Regions from separate parts of the Tumebacillus algifaecis genome, predicted to be linked through region 2. Evidence: a T-box and tRNA genes for the amino acid it is inferred to sense, from the RefSeq annotation. Region 2 holds a T-box; the other holds one or more tRNA genes.
The links. A T-box is a leader RNA that pairs with one kind of tRNA and senses whether it is charged. The one in region 2 lies ahead of leuS (leucine--tRNA ligase), so its partner is inferred to be a tRNA-Leu.
Positions count from the first base shown of each region.

Region 1: it has a tRNA-Leu gene. The T-box ahead of leuS (leucine--tRNA ligase) is inferred to sense a tRNA for this amino acid. The anticodon was not compared.

Region 1 is NZ_CP022657.1:3,327,311-3,334,905, reverse strand. It holds tRNA gene CIG75_RS14475 (tRNA-Gly) at 1-28, shown strand, start outside; tRNA gene CIG75_RS14470 (tRNA-Leu) at 46-129, shown strand; tRNA gene CIG75_RS14465 (tRNA-Ala) at 138-213, shown strand; tRNA gene CIG75_RS14460 (tRNA-Thr) at 219-294, shown strand; tRNA gene CIG75_RS14455 (tRNA-Glu) at 301-377, shown strand; tRNA gene CIG75_RS14450 (tRNA-Phe) at 396-471, shown strand; tRNA gene CIG75_RS14445 (tRNA-Ile) at 483-559, shown strand; gene CIG75_RS14440 (hypothetical protein) at 679-903, shown strand; gene CIG75_RS14435 (Hsp20/alpha crystallin family protein) at 940-1,440, opposite strand; gene CIG75_RS14430 (spore germination protein) at 2,232-2,477, shown strand; gene CIG75_RS14425 (hypothetical protein) at 2,483-2,707, shown strand; gene gerPC (spore germination protein GerPC) at 2,813-3,049, shown strand; gene CIG75_RS14415 (CoA transferase subunit A) at 3,220-3,912, shown strand; gene CIG75_RS14410 (CoA transferase subunit B) at 3,942-4,601, shown strand; tRNA gene CIG75_RS14405 (tRNA-Lys) at 4,796-4,871, shown strand; tRNA gene CIG75_RS14400 (tRNA-Gly) at 4,914-4,988, shown strand; tRNA gene CIG75_RS14395 (tRNA-Leu) at 5,016-5,099, shown strand; tRNA gene CIG75_RS14390 (tRNA-Ser) at 5,120-5,208, shown strand; gene CIG75_RS14385 (hypothetical protein) at 5,350-5,607, shown strand; gene CIG75_RS14375 (Ger(x)C family spore germination C-terminal domain-containing protein) at 6,149-7,258, opposite strand; gene CIG75_RS14370 (GerAB/ArcD/ProY family transporter) at 7,255-7,595, opposite strand, start outside.
Region 2 is NZ_CP022657.1:1,622,045-1,629,639, reverse strand. It holds gene CIG75_RS07090 (hypothetical protein) at 1-251, opposite strand, end outside; gene leuS (leucine--tRNA ligase) at 388-2,847, opposite strand; T-box leader at 2,927-3,177, opposite strand; gene CIG75_RS07080 (LysM peptidoglycan-binding domain-containing protein) at 3,285-4,568, opposite strand; gene CIG75_RS07075 (class I SAM-dependent DNA methyltransferase) at 4,682-5,443, opposite strand; gene rsfS (ribosome silencing factor) at 5,459-5,806, opposite strand; gene yqeK (bis(5'-nucleosyl)-tetraphosphatase (symmetrical) YqeK) at 5,867-6,442, opposite strand; gene nadD (nicotinate-nucleotide adenylyltransferase) at 6,423-7,034, opposite strand; gene yhbY (ribosome assembly RNA-binding protein YhbY) at 7,066-7,359, opposite strand; gene aroE (shikimate dehydrogenase) at 7,416-7,595, opposite strand, start outside.

The sequences.
Region 1 (7,595 bases), 1.7 Mb from region 2:
GCGGGTTCGAATCCCGTCTTCCGCTCCATTTTTACAACAAAAGATGCGGTCGTGGTGGAATGGCAGACACGCACGCTTGAGGGGCGTGTGGGGCAACCCGTGGAAGTTCGAGTCTTCTCGACCGCACCATCTTTTTCGGGGGTATAGCTCAGTTGGTAGAGCACCTGCCTTGCAAGCAGGGGGTCAGCGGTTCGAATCCGCTTATCTCCACCATCTTTGCCTTTTTAGCTCAGTAGGTAGAGCGCATCCATGGTAAGGATGAGGTCATCGGTTCGATTCCGGTAAAAGGCACCATCGCATGGCTCGTTGGAGAAGCGGCTTAACTCACCGCCCTTTCAAGGCGGCATTCACGGGTTCGAATCCCGTACGAGTCACCATTTTTTCTAACTACACAAGGCTCGGTAGCTCAGTCGGTAGAGCAGAGGACTGAAAATCCTCGTGTCGGCGGTTCGATTCCGTCCCGAGCCACCATTTTTGGATATGGGCCCATAGCTCAGTTGGCTAGAGCGCACGACTGATAATCGTGAGGTCGGAAGTTCGAATCTTCTTGGGCCCACCATTCAATAAACGCAAACAAGGGTTCAAGCCTATAAACTCAGTATGCGCGAAAGCGGTGTCTCCTGACACCGCTTTTTTATTTTGGCATACATTGCTACTAGCGGAGAGGAGGAGGCGTTGATGCCAATTGGCGGAATCAATATTTTTGCTTTCAAGGTCAATATGATCGACAAAGGCTACGTCAACATCGGTCCTCTGCTTGTGGCGGACTGGAACGGCCTATCCAAACAAAACTTTGGCACAGGTGAAGCAAACGGTGATGGCAACGCGATGTTTACAGGCGCGACTCTCGTTCAAGATTCGGATGCTGTAGAACTTCCACTTTCCAGACAAAGCCTCGTCTAACTAAAAAATCGTCGGGCAATCTGCCCCGGCGATTTTTTAGTTACGAGGATCGCGTTGAATGGAAATCCGCTTTTTGGGCTCCTCATGCCGCTGTTGCACAATCGGCAAGGTGATCTCTAAGAGTCCGTTCAGATACCTGGCCTGCACGCCATCTTCGACCACTTTTTCTGACAGCGCAATCGTGCGTCGGAACTCGCCGGTGCTCCGCTCCGACAGCAGCGTTTGCTCGCGCCGAAATCGCCGCGGCAATTGCCCACTCACGACCAATTCTCCATTTTGGACATAGAGATCGATGCCGTCCGTATTCACAAGCCCAGGCAACTCGACATGCACAATCAGCTTGCCTTCCAGGCGATACACATCGACAGCAGGGCGTTGGCGCGCAGGATGTGCAGCCTGCTGCTCCGACTGGAGCGGAACTTCGGCGGCCTCTTCGCCATCTGGAATGACAGATAGGATATCCTCCCAAAAGTCATTCCCGAAGAACTGCCGCGCATGAGATTCCCACCTAGAAAACGAGCGGGCGTTCTTCTTCATCGCTGTCCCTCCCCATGCGTCTCTTTGGTTCACCATATGCGCCCAGCGTACATCGCGTAACAATATGTGTTTATTTGTTTTCGAACCCAAGCAAGTAAATTTTTTATAATTCCCGACTGGTAGTGAGAACGTGAGAGCATACATTAACAGTCGATTCTTTGCGCTTCCTAGTACCTTGTATCACCCATTCGAACGATGAAAAAGGCAGAGCGCGGTGCTCTGCCTTTCATTTTCTTGTCGCTCTGTTACTTCAGCGAGCAGTTCGATTGCGATACACATCAAGACTCCTGCAATGATACTTCGACTCTACTCCTGTGAAGCCTTAGTATGCGCCACCATCGACCGGAATGATCAGGATGAACAGCACAAAGATGATCAGAAAGACAACTGCCCATCGAGTAAACCCACCAAATTGTCCGTACACGTTGTTACCCCCTTTTTTGTTGCTCCAATAAATTATGCGAAATCCCTTCTATTTGGAAAGGCTTGTGTGCTAGGTAACTCAAATTCAGATCAAATAGAGCTACCGTTGCTGTGTTGCGCGTTTCGGTCTCGATGTGATACCTGTTTTTTGCTGATCATCTATCTCGATACTGTCTCCTGTCCATCAGACGGCGCAGGTTCTTCATTTAAAGCCTCATGAAAACGGTCGTCCATGGTGACGACCGTTTTCTTTTTCTGTTGCGAATACATCAACCACTTCCGACAAAATCACGTAGTTTTTTTATAGACGGGCACCAGTTTTCGAGCTAGTTCATACCGTAACAGTACGGGAAAAAGAGGTGGTAGCGATGTCCTTTACGATCAACATTTTCAACATAAAAGTGCACAATATCGAAAATGCGTCGGCGATGAATGTCGGCCAAAACTTGCTGAGCGATTTTAAAAACAACTCCAAACACAATATGGGGTACGGCCAGTTGATCGGCGACGGCAACACGCAAAAAGAGCTCCGAGCCAAGCTGGACGACCGTGACAAAATCGACGCGCCAAGCCGTGATACGACGATCACGAAGCTACCGTCGTTATTGAGGTGACGCAAATGCCAATCCAGATCAACATGAGTATGGTAAAAGTCAATCATGTCATGAACTCCTTTGTGAACATCGGTCCTAGCGTTAAAACGATCGTGCGTTCCAAAGCGTCGTTTAATCAAGGGTATGGTCAATCGATCGGCGAAGACAACCAGATCGAAACGAAGACACAGGTTGATGATCGTGATGGTGTGGATATGCCTTACCAAAAAATCGTGGTCCTGCCCCGATGAAGCTAAAAGTCATCTTTGATCTCAAAGAATTGAACATCACCAGTATGGAGCATGCCATGCTTAACATCGGAAAAAACCAAGTCGTTCGGCAGAAGCCGAAAAAGCGTGGTGAAGACGGTGGAGTGGAACACCTGGGAAGCGATTCTTCAGCTGCAGCGAAGAATCGAAGCGCTGGAGCGGGAAAACCAAAGCCTACAAAAGCAGATCAAGCAAAAACAGCGCCCGACGAACATTAAAAAGCTCGTCTACCACGTTCATGCCCTGCACATTCAAGAAATGAGTGGCACGATGAATATCGGAATCACGGCACCGATCGATGAAGACGAGGTGGAAATCGAGTGAAACTGCTCCGAAAAGGGGCAGTTTCTTTGGCTTTTCCCGCCAAATTCCGCTATGATAGGGAAGGAAGTGCTAGATGTGAAAGCGAATTCATACATCACATGTGTCAAAAAGCTTACTAGCCCTAAAGTTATGAGCAAGAAGGGACATACATAAAGGAGGTAACAACCGTGATTAACAAAGTCTATGACAGTGTACAAGAAGCCATTGCAGATATCCAAGACGGCGCCACCATCATGGCAGGCGGTTTTGGTCTGTGCGGCATCCCGGAGAATTTGATCCTTGCACTGCGCGATAAAGGCGTAAAAGACCTCACCGTCATCTCCAACAACTGCGGCGTCGATGAGTGGGGCCTCGGTTTGATGTTGCAAAACAAGCAGATCAAAAAGATGATCGCCTCCTACGTCGGTGAAAATAAAGAGTTCGAGCGCCAATTCCTCTCGGGCGAATTGGAAGTGGAACTGGTGCCGCAGGGGACGCTGGCCGAACGTTGCCGTGCTGGCGGTGCAGGCATCGGTGCCTTCTTCACCCCGGCGGGCGTTGGTACGCCGATCGCAGAAGGCAAAGAAACGCGCGTGATCGACGGCAAAGAATACATCCTCGAGTACCCGCTCCACGCTGATTTTGCGATCGTCAAAGCGTGGAAGGCCGATAAGATGGGCAACTTGATCTATCGCAAATCCACGCAGAACTTCAACCCGATGATGGCAACGGCAGGCAAGATCACCATCGCGGAAGTGGAAGAGATCGTCGAAGTAGGCGAACTGGACCCGGATCAAATCCATACCCCGAGCGTCTATGTTCAGCGTGTCGTGCTCGGGAAGCACGAGAAGCGCATTGAGCGCCGCACCACACGTCAAGGGTAATCAAACGGATCTGAAAGGGGAGCTTACAAATGGCATTGACTCGTGACCAAATCGTTCAACGTGCAGCGCAAGAAATTCAAGATGGCTTCTATGTCAACCTCGGCATCGGCATTCCGACCTTGGTGGCCAATCATATTCCAGAGGGTCTGAACGTCGTTTTGCAATCGGAAAACGGCTTGCTTGGCATCGGCCCGTATCCGACCGAAGATGAAGTGGATGCGGACCTGATCAACGCAGGGAAAGAGACTGTGACGACCATTCCGGGCTCTGCATTCTTCTCTTCCGCCGAGTCGTTTGCAATGATCCGTGGCGGACACATCGACATCGCGATCCTTGGCGCGATGGAAGTATCGGAAAATGGGGATCTGGCCAACTGGATGATCCCAGGCAAAATGGTCAAAGGCATGGGCGGTGCGATGGACCTCGTCCACGGAGCGAAGCGTCTGATCGTGACGATGGAGCATACGAACAAACATGGCGAAGCGAAGATCTTAAACGAGTGCAAACTCCCGCTGACGGGCCGTGGTGTCGTGCATCGGATCATCACCGACCTCGCCGTGCTTGACGTGACCGACGCAGGTCTCGTTCTGCGCGAAGTGGCACCGGGCCACACCGCTGAAGAAATTCAATCGAAAACCGAACCGACCCTGATCATTCCGGCAGAAGGTGTGCAAGAAATTACGGTGTAAGGTGCAGGTGAGGTAAGAATTGGGGCCCCGACCCGTGCGGGGCTCTTTTTCTTCACCAGCAAAAATTGGACGCAATTTTTTTAGCGAAAAGTATTGCATAAGAAAAGTCAAAGTGATATATTAGCTTTTGTCGGAGGCGACATGCTCGCTTCACGACGCGGTTCAGGTTTCCATGATATATAGTAGCACGACAGGAGCCATTAGCTCAGTTGGTAGAGCAACTGACTTTTAATCAGTGGGTCGAAGGTTCAAGTCCTTCATGGCTCACCACTCATCTTCAGGGAAGCTGACACCTTAGTCAGCACCTTACATGCGGAAGTGGCTCAGGGGTAGAGCATCGCCTTGCCAAGGCGAGGGTCGCGGGTTCGAATCCCGTCTTCCGCTCCATTCAATTTTATAGTATACTTTCGATATGCGGTCGTGGTGGAATGGCAGACACGCACGCTTGAGGGGCGTGTGGGGCAACCCGTGGAAGTTCGAGTCTTCTCGACCGCACCATTTTCTATTTTCACACACATGGAGAGGTACCGAAGTGGTCATAACGGGGCGGTCTTGAAAACCGTTAGGGGGCAACCCCACGCAGGTTCGAATCCTGTCCTCTCCGCCATCTCTTACATAGCAAGGATCGAGGCACTTTTCGTCTCACTGCTGTCTTACTTGGAAACCGTTACTCACGCCGATAGGAGCAATCCTGTCGGTTTTTTGCGTCGTTTGGGGTCTATCCAGAGTTAATCAGGGGGGTGGTAGTATGAAAGAAGAGTTGAAACTAGGTTTTATTTTGCTGGTGATTTATGGGGCAATCGTAGGCTACACTGCGTATACTGTCGAAGAGACGGGAATTCTGCTTCTTTATAATCTTTATATTTTTGGGATACCAATTCTAGTGTCCTACTTTGTTGTCGTTTTTGCATATTACTATACATCGAAAAAATTGTTCTTACTTATTCTTGCATTGCTTTTAGTTGGTATAGTTGGCGAATTTTATTATTTGCGATACTATGCGTAGTCGGAATATGGTCACGCAAGGACAGGTGATCTGTTCAACAATTACTTAATTGGTTTTATTTAAAAATTATGATAATATATATGTTTATGGGGAGGTGGAATTGTGCTTTATCTTATTGGTGGTGGAATTTTGATACTTCTTATTTCTCTTTGGTTCGGCATAAACCCGTTCAAATTGATTCTTTTTTGCATTTTTCTCTTTATTCTTTGGCGAATCGGTGTTCTCAATTTAGCGATGTCAATCTTACGGTGGATTGCAATCAGAGTCATTTACTATGGTGAGAAAATATTTGGCAGTGATGACTCAGAAGCTGCACCTTTGCTTCAGGTAATTGACTCTATAGAGGTGCTAGAGGTGTAACAATGCTTGAAGAATCGATGGTTCCGCCGACATCAATCGAAAGTTGGCGGAATCATCGATTGCTCCTCTTTGCACCGGCATGAAAGTCTCCTGAGTGAACCCCTCACTTGATCTCAAATGCTTGCACATCCGACCATCGCTCACCTAGTGGTCGAGGGTGAATTCCAAATCTCTTTTCCTCCTATTTTGTAGTCCCCATCGCGGCAATCTCCACTTTAACCTTCACGTTCACATCCGCCTTCGCGAGAGTTTCTCCCCAGCGCTTCTGTACAGGTTTCCAGTGCTCATATTCAAATGCGCGCGCATATAGTCCAAGTCCGATCGGATCGATCTTCGCTTTTAGAACTTTATCGATGAACATGTCGAACTTTTTTTCAAACTGCTGTTCGATCTCCCGCGTCAGCTTTGTTTCCTCTTTCCTCACATCGATCGGAAACATCAGTTCCGCCAACACCACTCGCATTTTTACATGGATGTCGAATTTGAACTTGTTGTCCGCATAATTTGTCTTCGTCTTCACACTTATGTTCTCGGTAGAAAAACTGTATGCATTTGCAGGGAAAATCTCTCCACGCGGTCGATCGGCAGCTCTATATGTAAATTGAAATTCCCCTTTCGTCTGATGTTGCAGGATTCGAAGCAATCGGTTCTCTTCTTCCCCGATTGAAAGCTTGTACTTTCCCTCCTCATCGAGCAGAGCAGAGCCGATAACGAATAACCTCCCCTCTTTGCGCATTTCGGCGACGGTTGCGGTCATCCCCTTTTCAAGAGTGACGCGTCGGAGATCTTGGAGCGTTGTTTTCACGCTAATATTGCGTTTCGTAGCTGTATCGATCAGCTTTAACAGATAGAGCGGGAGACGCGGTTTATCCTTTGGCGCATATTGTAGGACTTCGGAGGAAAGCCCGTCCACCATCACGATCCGCACATTCAGCGTGTTTTTGGGATCCCGCAAATAGGTCGAGAGCAATTTAAACCAGTCCTTTTGCTGCATCACGCGTTTTCCGATCAGCAGAACTTGTGTTTTTCCTCCGGTGGTTAAAGCCATCACTGTTTTGTCGTCTTCATCCCTCGATTCTCGCAGCGTGATCGCTTGTGTTGTATACTCTTCCTCCTTCTCCTTTGATTCTTTGCTGAATACCGGACTGGATGATGAAAATACCAAGTTGTTTTCTTCATCGAGATCAATTCCGACCAGCAGTGACATTGAGATGTCTTCGATATCGATTTTGTCCTTGTATCCCTTTGTCAACAATAATAGTGCAGCAAATAGGATCAGCAACCTCCTCATCCGGCTTTCCACCTCCTGTACTTTTCAAATCCTGAGGTATAGACGAGTAGAAGAACAGGCAAGGCGTACATGATGCCCATCCCAGCATTGCCTAACAGCGTCGTCCAATGCTCCGCCTGAATCCACGTCGGCTTCACCAAATAAACACACACGATGGCCAACACAAAATAGACAAAGGTGTGCGAGCTGTGATCCTGCTTCTTGAAAAGAAAGCATGTGGAAAAAACGGTACAGTAAATGTAAGCGTTCCATGCCCTTGACACCACGATCAGATAGATCGCCAGAAAGATCATATCAACCCGTTCCACAAACCGAAATTCGATCGACTTGAGCAAGC
Region 2 (7,595 bases):
TGATACAAAAACTCACCCGTCTGTCCCGGGAACGTCATCTCTTCTTCAATGACAACCGGCTCAGACACATGGCCAATCGCAAACACGGCGTTCGAGCCGCTGTTGGCCTTTTGTTCCAGTAACAGAACAGGACGAGTCGTCTGGCTGAGTTCCTGTGCTTTGTTCTGTTCCTTAAACGAAATACGGTCGAACAAAACGTCCCCCTTCTGACGCCAGACTTGTTTGATGTAGTATGTATTCGATTCACTCATCTCTGCGTATTCCTCCCGGATTAACGAATTCCATAGCGTGACTTATTCTGCATTCAGGTATAAATTCCTTCAGGTAAATTCCACCGCGCGAAAAGAAAAGCCCTTGCAGATCCGCTCTGCAGGGGCTTCTCCCAAACTATGCGATGACCAGATTCACCAGTTTGTTCGGTACCACAATGACTTTCTTGATCGTCTTGCCCTCGACCAGCGCATGAACTTTTTCCGAGTTCAGCACCGCCGCTTCAACCTCTTCGCGAGTTGCCGCTGCTGGGAAGACGAGCTTATCACGGACTTTCCCGTTGATTTGCACCACATATTCGATTTCATCCAATACCAGCGCCGATTCGTCAAACGCCGGCCATTCCACTTTGATCAGCGACTCTTGCTTGCCCATCACAGCCCACAGCTCAGACGTGATGTGCGGTGCGGCTGGGTAGAGCAGACGAACCGCAATCTCGATCGCTTCCGCTTTCAGTGCCGCATCGGCCGTCTCCGGATACGCGTAGATCGCGTTGACCAACTCCATGATCGCCGAGATCGCCGTATTGAACTGGTAGCGTTCGCCAATGTCCTCGGTGACCTTTTTGATCGCCGCGTGCATCGCCATCCGCATTTTCTTCTCCGCTTCACCTGCGATGTTCGGTGTGCCGCCCGCCTGAATGATGTCGAGATGACTCTCGACCATCCGCCATACGCGGCCGAGGAAGCGGTGTGCACCTTCGATCCCTTGATCGCTCCACTCCAGGTCGCGATCGGGCGGTGCTGCAAACAGCATGAACACACGAGCGGTGTCTGCGCCGTACTTCTCGATGATCTCTTCTGGCGAGACGACGTTGCCTTTGGACTTCGACATCTTCGCACCGTTCAGCACGACCATGCCTTGGGTCAGCAAGCTTTCGAACGGCTCTTCAAAGTTGACCAGCCCAGCATCGTACAGCACCTTGGTGAAGAAGCGGGAGTAGAGCAGATGCAGGACAGCATGTTCGATGCCGCCGATATATTTATCGACCGGAAGCCACTTGTTGACCGCTTCGGTGTCAAATACGACCGTATCATCCTGTGCGGAGATATAGCGCAGGTAGTACCACGAGGAGTCGATAAACGTATCCATCGTGTCCGTTTCCCGTTTGGCAGGACCGCCGCAGGACGGGCAAGTCGTATTCACAAATTCATCATTGGTCGCCAGCGGCGATTTGCCTTTCACGCCAAAGTCAACTTGTTCTGGCAGCAGTACAGGCAGTTGATCTTTCGGCACGGGGACCGTTCCGCAAGCTTCGCACGTGATCATCGGGATCGGTGCACCCCAGTAGCGTTGACGCGAGATCAGCCAGTCGCGCAGGCGGAAGGAGGTGGTCATCTTGCCCACGCCCATGCTTTCCAGTTGCTCGACGATCTTCACCAGCGCCTCGCGGTTGTGCAGTCCGTTAAAATCACCGGAGTTGATCATGATCCCATCGTCGGTGATCGCTGCGTTCAACTCGCTCGGGACACCGCTTTCCGGCTCGATGACGACTTGGATCGGCAGTTCATATTTGCTGGCAAATTCGAAGTCGCGCTCATCGTGAGCCGGAACGCCCATCACCGCGCCGGTACCATAGTCGGGCAGTACATAGTTGGCGATCAGGATCGGCAATTTCTCACCCGTCAGCGGATGAAGCGCCGAAGCGTCGATGTGAATGCCTTTCTTTTCCGCGTCGGTCGAAGTGCGTTCGATCTCCGATGTTTTGCGCACCTCGTCGATAAATGCCTTGATTTCAGCTTCACGCGGCTGGCCTGCGATCAATTTCTGCACCAACTCATGCTCCGGTGCCAGCACCAGGTAGGAAACGCCAAACAGCGTGTCCGGGCGCGTCGTAAATACGGTGACCGCCTCGTCGCTGCCGTCGATCTTGAAGGTGATATCCGCCCCGGTGCTCTTGCCGATCCAGTTGCGCTGCATCGTCTTGACTTTATCCGGCCAGCCCGGCAGGTTGTCGAGGTCACCGCGCAGACGGTCTGCATATTCGGTGATCCGGAAGAACCACTGTTCCAGATCCTTTTTGACCACTTCCGTGCCGCAACGCCAGCATCCGCCATCTTCAACCTGTTCGTTGGCGAGAACTGTCGAACACTCTGGGCACCAATTGACCGCCGCTTTCTTTTTATAGGCCAGATCGCGCTCGTAGAACAGTTGGAACAGCCACTGCGTCCACTTGTAGTAGTCTGGCGAACAGGTCGCCAATTCCCGCGACCAGTCGTAGGAAATGCCCAATTCTTTTTGCTGCTTTGTCATGAACTCGATGTTCTCATAGGTGGAAACGTTTGGATGTACACCATGTTTGATCGCAAAGTTTTCCGCAGGCATCCCGAATGCGTCCCACCCCATCGGATGAAGCACATTGAAGCCTTGCTGCTTCTTAAATCGTGCGACCACGTCGCCGATCGTGTACACGCGGACATGGCCCATGTGCAGGCGGCCCGACGGGTACGGGAATTGCTCCAGCGCGTAGTAGTACGGTTTGTTCGGGTCGCTTTCCGTTGCGAAAGCATTCGTCTCTTCCCAGTGAGATTGCCATTTTTGTTCGATTTCTGCAGGTGCGTAGCGTCGTTCGCTCATGAGGAACCCTCCTTCTAAGATTTCAGAACGCAAAAGGAGCGGAAAAACAAATAAAACCTCCCACCCCCAGCGCTTGATCGCTAGGGACGAGAGGTTAGGATTAACATTCCCGTGGTACCACCCTAATTCAGCACCCTCGCCGTAACAACGTGTAGGGCACTCTCATTAACGTCCTGTAACGCGGACGAAACGGCAACAAATACTTCGCATCATGCGATTCCCTGCTGCAGCTCCGAGGCGAGTTCATTCGATCCAAAACTTACCGACTCGCACCACCCGTCGGCTCTCTGAAAAGCTTGTCGAACTACTATTCCTCATCTTGGCCATTGCTTTCGACAAAATGTGTCACTTGTTGTTAGTAGTATACGCATTCGTAAAACGTTTTGTCAACGAAAACAAAACTAGTTTTTGTACTTTCTCAGGAGACATCCGTCCCTTCACACTGTATACCGCGCGACGGTGAACGTATTTTGCAACAGTCTCCATTTGCTTTCCAGCGTGCTGCCATGTACCAGGCAGGAGATCCCGGCCAGACCCAGCTCCGTTACTACATGCAGTTTGGCCGCCACGCTGCGCACGTCCTCATACCAGACTTCCCTATTTTGGCCAGCTTCATTCTTGTAGGTGAACATCGGTGCCATCGCTTTCTCATCCCAGTAGATCTGTTTGGGCGGCAGGACCTCTTCATCATAAAGACCATGCAGGATCAGCGTAGGCAGCTGTTCAGGCTGGAACGGAGTCGGCCAGTCATAGCCGAAGAAGGGAAGTCCGAGCAGCAACTTCCTGCACGGCACCATCGTCAGCGCGTGCAGCAGTGTGCGCTTGATCAGATGCAGTGGAGCCAACGACATCGGTGGGCCATCCAGCCGACCGTACTCCTCATCCGCATTCCAGACCACGCGATCGACATGATGGCTCAAAAACTGCACATCGAACACGCCATAGCGAGGATGCTCCGGGTCATCTGCCCCATGTGCTGGAATGCCTAGATAGAGTTTGCCTCCTGCGCGTCGCACCCGCAGCCCTAACTCGCGGATAAATCCATTGAACAGGGGGCGCAGTGTCGGACTCATCTGCGGCATTTCCAAATGGACGCCCGCAAACTGGTACTCCTCCATAGCTGTGCGCAAGGCGGAGAAAAAGGCGCGTCGGCTCGGCAAATGCGTAAACAGTCGGGATGCACTCTCTTCGTCGGCCAGCGTGGTCAATAGCAACGGCTGTGCTTGAACCCGCCTCGTCTCGGCCAGCAAGCGTCTAGAGAGCAACGGAGGCATGCGCAGTCTCCCGTCGCTTTCGGCCAACGCATAGGCGACCGAAACGGTGGACACGCTGTCTTTCGCCTCCTCGATCGTCAACAGGTCAAGGTCCTCCTCTTGCACCTCCCAGCGCATGTTGACCTCGATTTCCTTTTTCTCAAGTATTGGCAAAGGCAACGTCAGGATTTGGCCTGGCTTTATCGTTTCAAGGCTGACCAAGTTGGCTGCCAGCACCATGCGCTCCGGCATACGAAACGAGTTGGCGATCTTTTTGATCGTATCCCCTTCGCGCACCCGATAGGTGTGCATCGTGGTGGATACGGGCGACGGCACGAGAAGCGAGCAGCCCGGCACCAAAGCGTCATCGACCAATCCGTTCACTTTTTCGATGGCCTCACCGCTCACCCCATAGGAGCGGCCAATCCCTGAGATCGTTTCCCCTTTTTTGACAAGATGTACAAACATGCCAGGCGTTCACCCTCTCTCCGTTAACGTACCCCTAGGGTATTCGCCCAGTGAATAAAGGGTGAAGGACGAACCACGCAGAAAAGCGCCCCGACAACAACTGGGCGCTTTCACTATCTCGCGACAAAAAAGTAGCGTTCTGTCAAATCTGTTGGCACGTCCCAACAAAAGTCCGCATATACTTCTACTGTTTGAAATCCTGCGTCTTTGAGCAACCTTTTTACCGTGTCGAGCTCATAGGCGCGCTGTACGTGGTATTCATGAAACCTCCGATACAACTGCTCCGCATCATCCTCTAAGGCAAAAAACGTGATGTCATATTCCACAGTGGACGACGCTTCGTCGAATCGGCTTTGCCAAAGGTAGGTCACTTCCTCGCCAACCTCGTAAAACACATTTTGCCCAAGTTTTTCACGCAGCTTGTAGAGGCTGTGCATGTCGAACAGAAACACGCCGTTTGGGCGTAGCTGTTGCTTCACGCGCGCAAAGATCTGGCCGAGATCGGCTTCATCCGTTATGTAATTCAGCGAGTCGCAAAAAGAAACGGCCAGATCGCACGCTTCTGGCAGATGCAACTCGCGCAAGTCTTGACACAGGAAGCGAAGCCGTGGAGAGTGGGAGGTAAGCTTCGCTCCCGCTTGGGCCAGCATGTCCTCCGAGAGGTCCACACCTGTCACTTTGTAGCCTTGCTCATAAAGTGCGAGCGAAATCGTGCCCGTGCCACAGCCCAAATCGGCGATATGGCGCGGCATGAGATCATACCGCGCCAGTGCCTGTTCGAAGAAGGTCAACCACGAATCATATGGGGCATCCTGCATCAGCCGATCATAATACTGCGCGAAGTCCCCGTAGCTGAAGTGTTCTTGTTCACTCACCGATCCGTACCTTCCTTACACATTGCTCAACTGTTTCGCGTCCCCCCAGACGCGCTCCAGGTTGTAAAACTCGCGTTCCTCTTGGCGGAACACGTGAACCACGACATCACCAAAGTCAAGCAAAACCCAACGAGCTTCATCATACCCTTCGATCGCTTTGATGAAAATGCCTCGTTTGGCAAGTTTCTCGCGCACGCCCTTTGCGATTGCTTGCACTTGAGTGTTGGAATTCCCGCTGCAGATTACAAAATAATCAGCGATCACCGACAGCCCTTGTATGTCAAGAACCACCACATCGTTCGCTTTCTTATCTGCGACAGCGTCAGCCGCATAACGCGCCCATTCCAAGACTCGATCGCTCATTTACATGCCTCCTAAATAAGATTGGGACTACAGGTAATACAGTATATTCGATGCCGCGCGTTAAAGTGTCCGCCTGTCCTTCAGCGCACGCCACAATTCATTCCGCGCCAAGATCGTAACTGGAAAAATGGGCTGTTTTTTGTCGAGCAAAAACCGAATCGTGTTATCGAAAGCGGAAGCGAGGGCCAGATCAAGGTCCACTTCCGCTTGTTTGCGCAGTTCGTGGACAGCCGGATATTCCCGACCAGCCTCGATGTAGTCTGCTAAACAGACCACTTTTTCAAGCGGTGTCATCCCGACCCGCCCACTGGTGTGATAGCGCACAGCGTCTGCAATCTCCTCGTCCTCAATCCCAAACACTTCGGGCATCATCGAGGCGGCGATCGGTCCATGCAGCATCTCTGCCACTTCTAAATAGGTCGGATCGATCCCGCGCTGCTTGGCCGTTTCGTACCACTTATCGACCGGCCATTCACGTGCATAGTCGTGAATCCACGCAGCAAGACGCGCTTTCTCCACATCCACGCCGTAGCGGTGGGCCAAAGTATCGGCCGCATCGACAACGCCGCTGACATGCTGAAAGCGGCGCGGACTTAACGTTTGACGAATGATCTCTTTAATCTCCAATTCGTTCATACAACTTGTTCTCCTCACTATACCCTATGACCTTTTGGGGAACGAGATGCTCAACCGAAAGATTCTTTGCAAGACGCTCACGAATCCATGTCGAAGAGATGTCCAGCCCTGGAATCTCCACATAGTGGACACGCTTTGCCACCTCCGGATAGAGCGCGAGCGCCGTGCCTGTGCTCGTCTTCAAGTCAAAACCGGGACGTGTGACAGCAAGCACGGTCGCAAGTTCTAAAATGCGATCGACTGAACGCCATTTGGGCAGGATGTGCAGGTTGTCCGCTCCGATGATAAAAAAAAGTTCTGCTGCTGGATGCTCCTCGTGAAAATGCTCCAGCGTATCGACCGTAAAAGACGGCCCAGGACGTTTGATCTCCCAATCGCTGACCGCAAATTGTGGCGTGTCATGCACGGCGAGTTCAACCATGTGCAGACGGTGTTCGCCTGCGCTGATCACTTTCCCAACTTTCAGCGGATTGACTCCGGCTGGAACAAATACCACCCGATCCAAGCCAGCTTGCTCAAGCGCCACCTGGGCCGCAACAAGGTGTCCGATATGCACCGGGTCGAAGGTGCCGCCAAAGATGCCAAGACGCACTGGTCAGCACCTCCTTTTCTACCTGTGCAAATTAGCGCGGGAGTTCGATCTGTTTGTTTTCGGTCGATTCTTTGTACAGCACGACCGTCTTGCCGATCAGTTGCACCAGCTCGGCGCCGGAACGCTCCGCCAGATCTTTGGCCACGACGTTTTTATCTTCTTCGCAGTTTTGCAGAATCGAGATCTTGATCAGTTCTTTGGTTTCCAGCGCCATGTTGATCTGTACAATCATGTTGTCAGAAACGCCGCCTTTGCCCACTTGTGTCACCGGAGTTACGTGGTGAGCCAGCGAGCGCAGGTGCCGCTTTTGTTTTCCAGTCAGCATATTGTTTCATACTCCTTTGTACTGTCGCATTGTGTCAAAGATTGAGTATAGCACGTCTAGAGGCAGGATTCCACCGTTTGCCGCATCACATCGATCGGTGCCGCGACGCCTGTCCACAATCGAAAAGCGTGTGCGCCTTGGTGCACGAACATCCCAAGCCCACCGGATACCACACAGCCGCGCGCTTCAGCCTCGTGCAAAAAGCGGGTCTTTCGCGGGTTGTAGATCAGATCGCT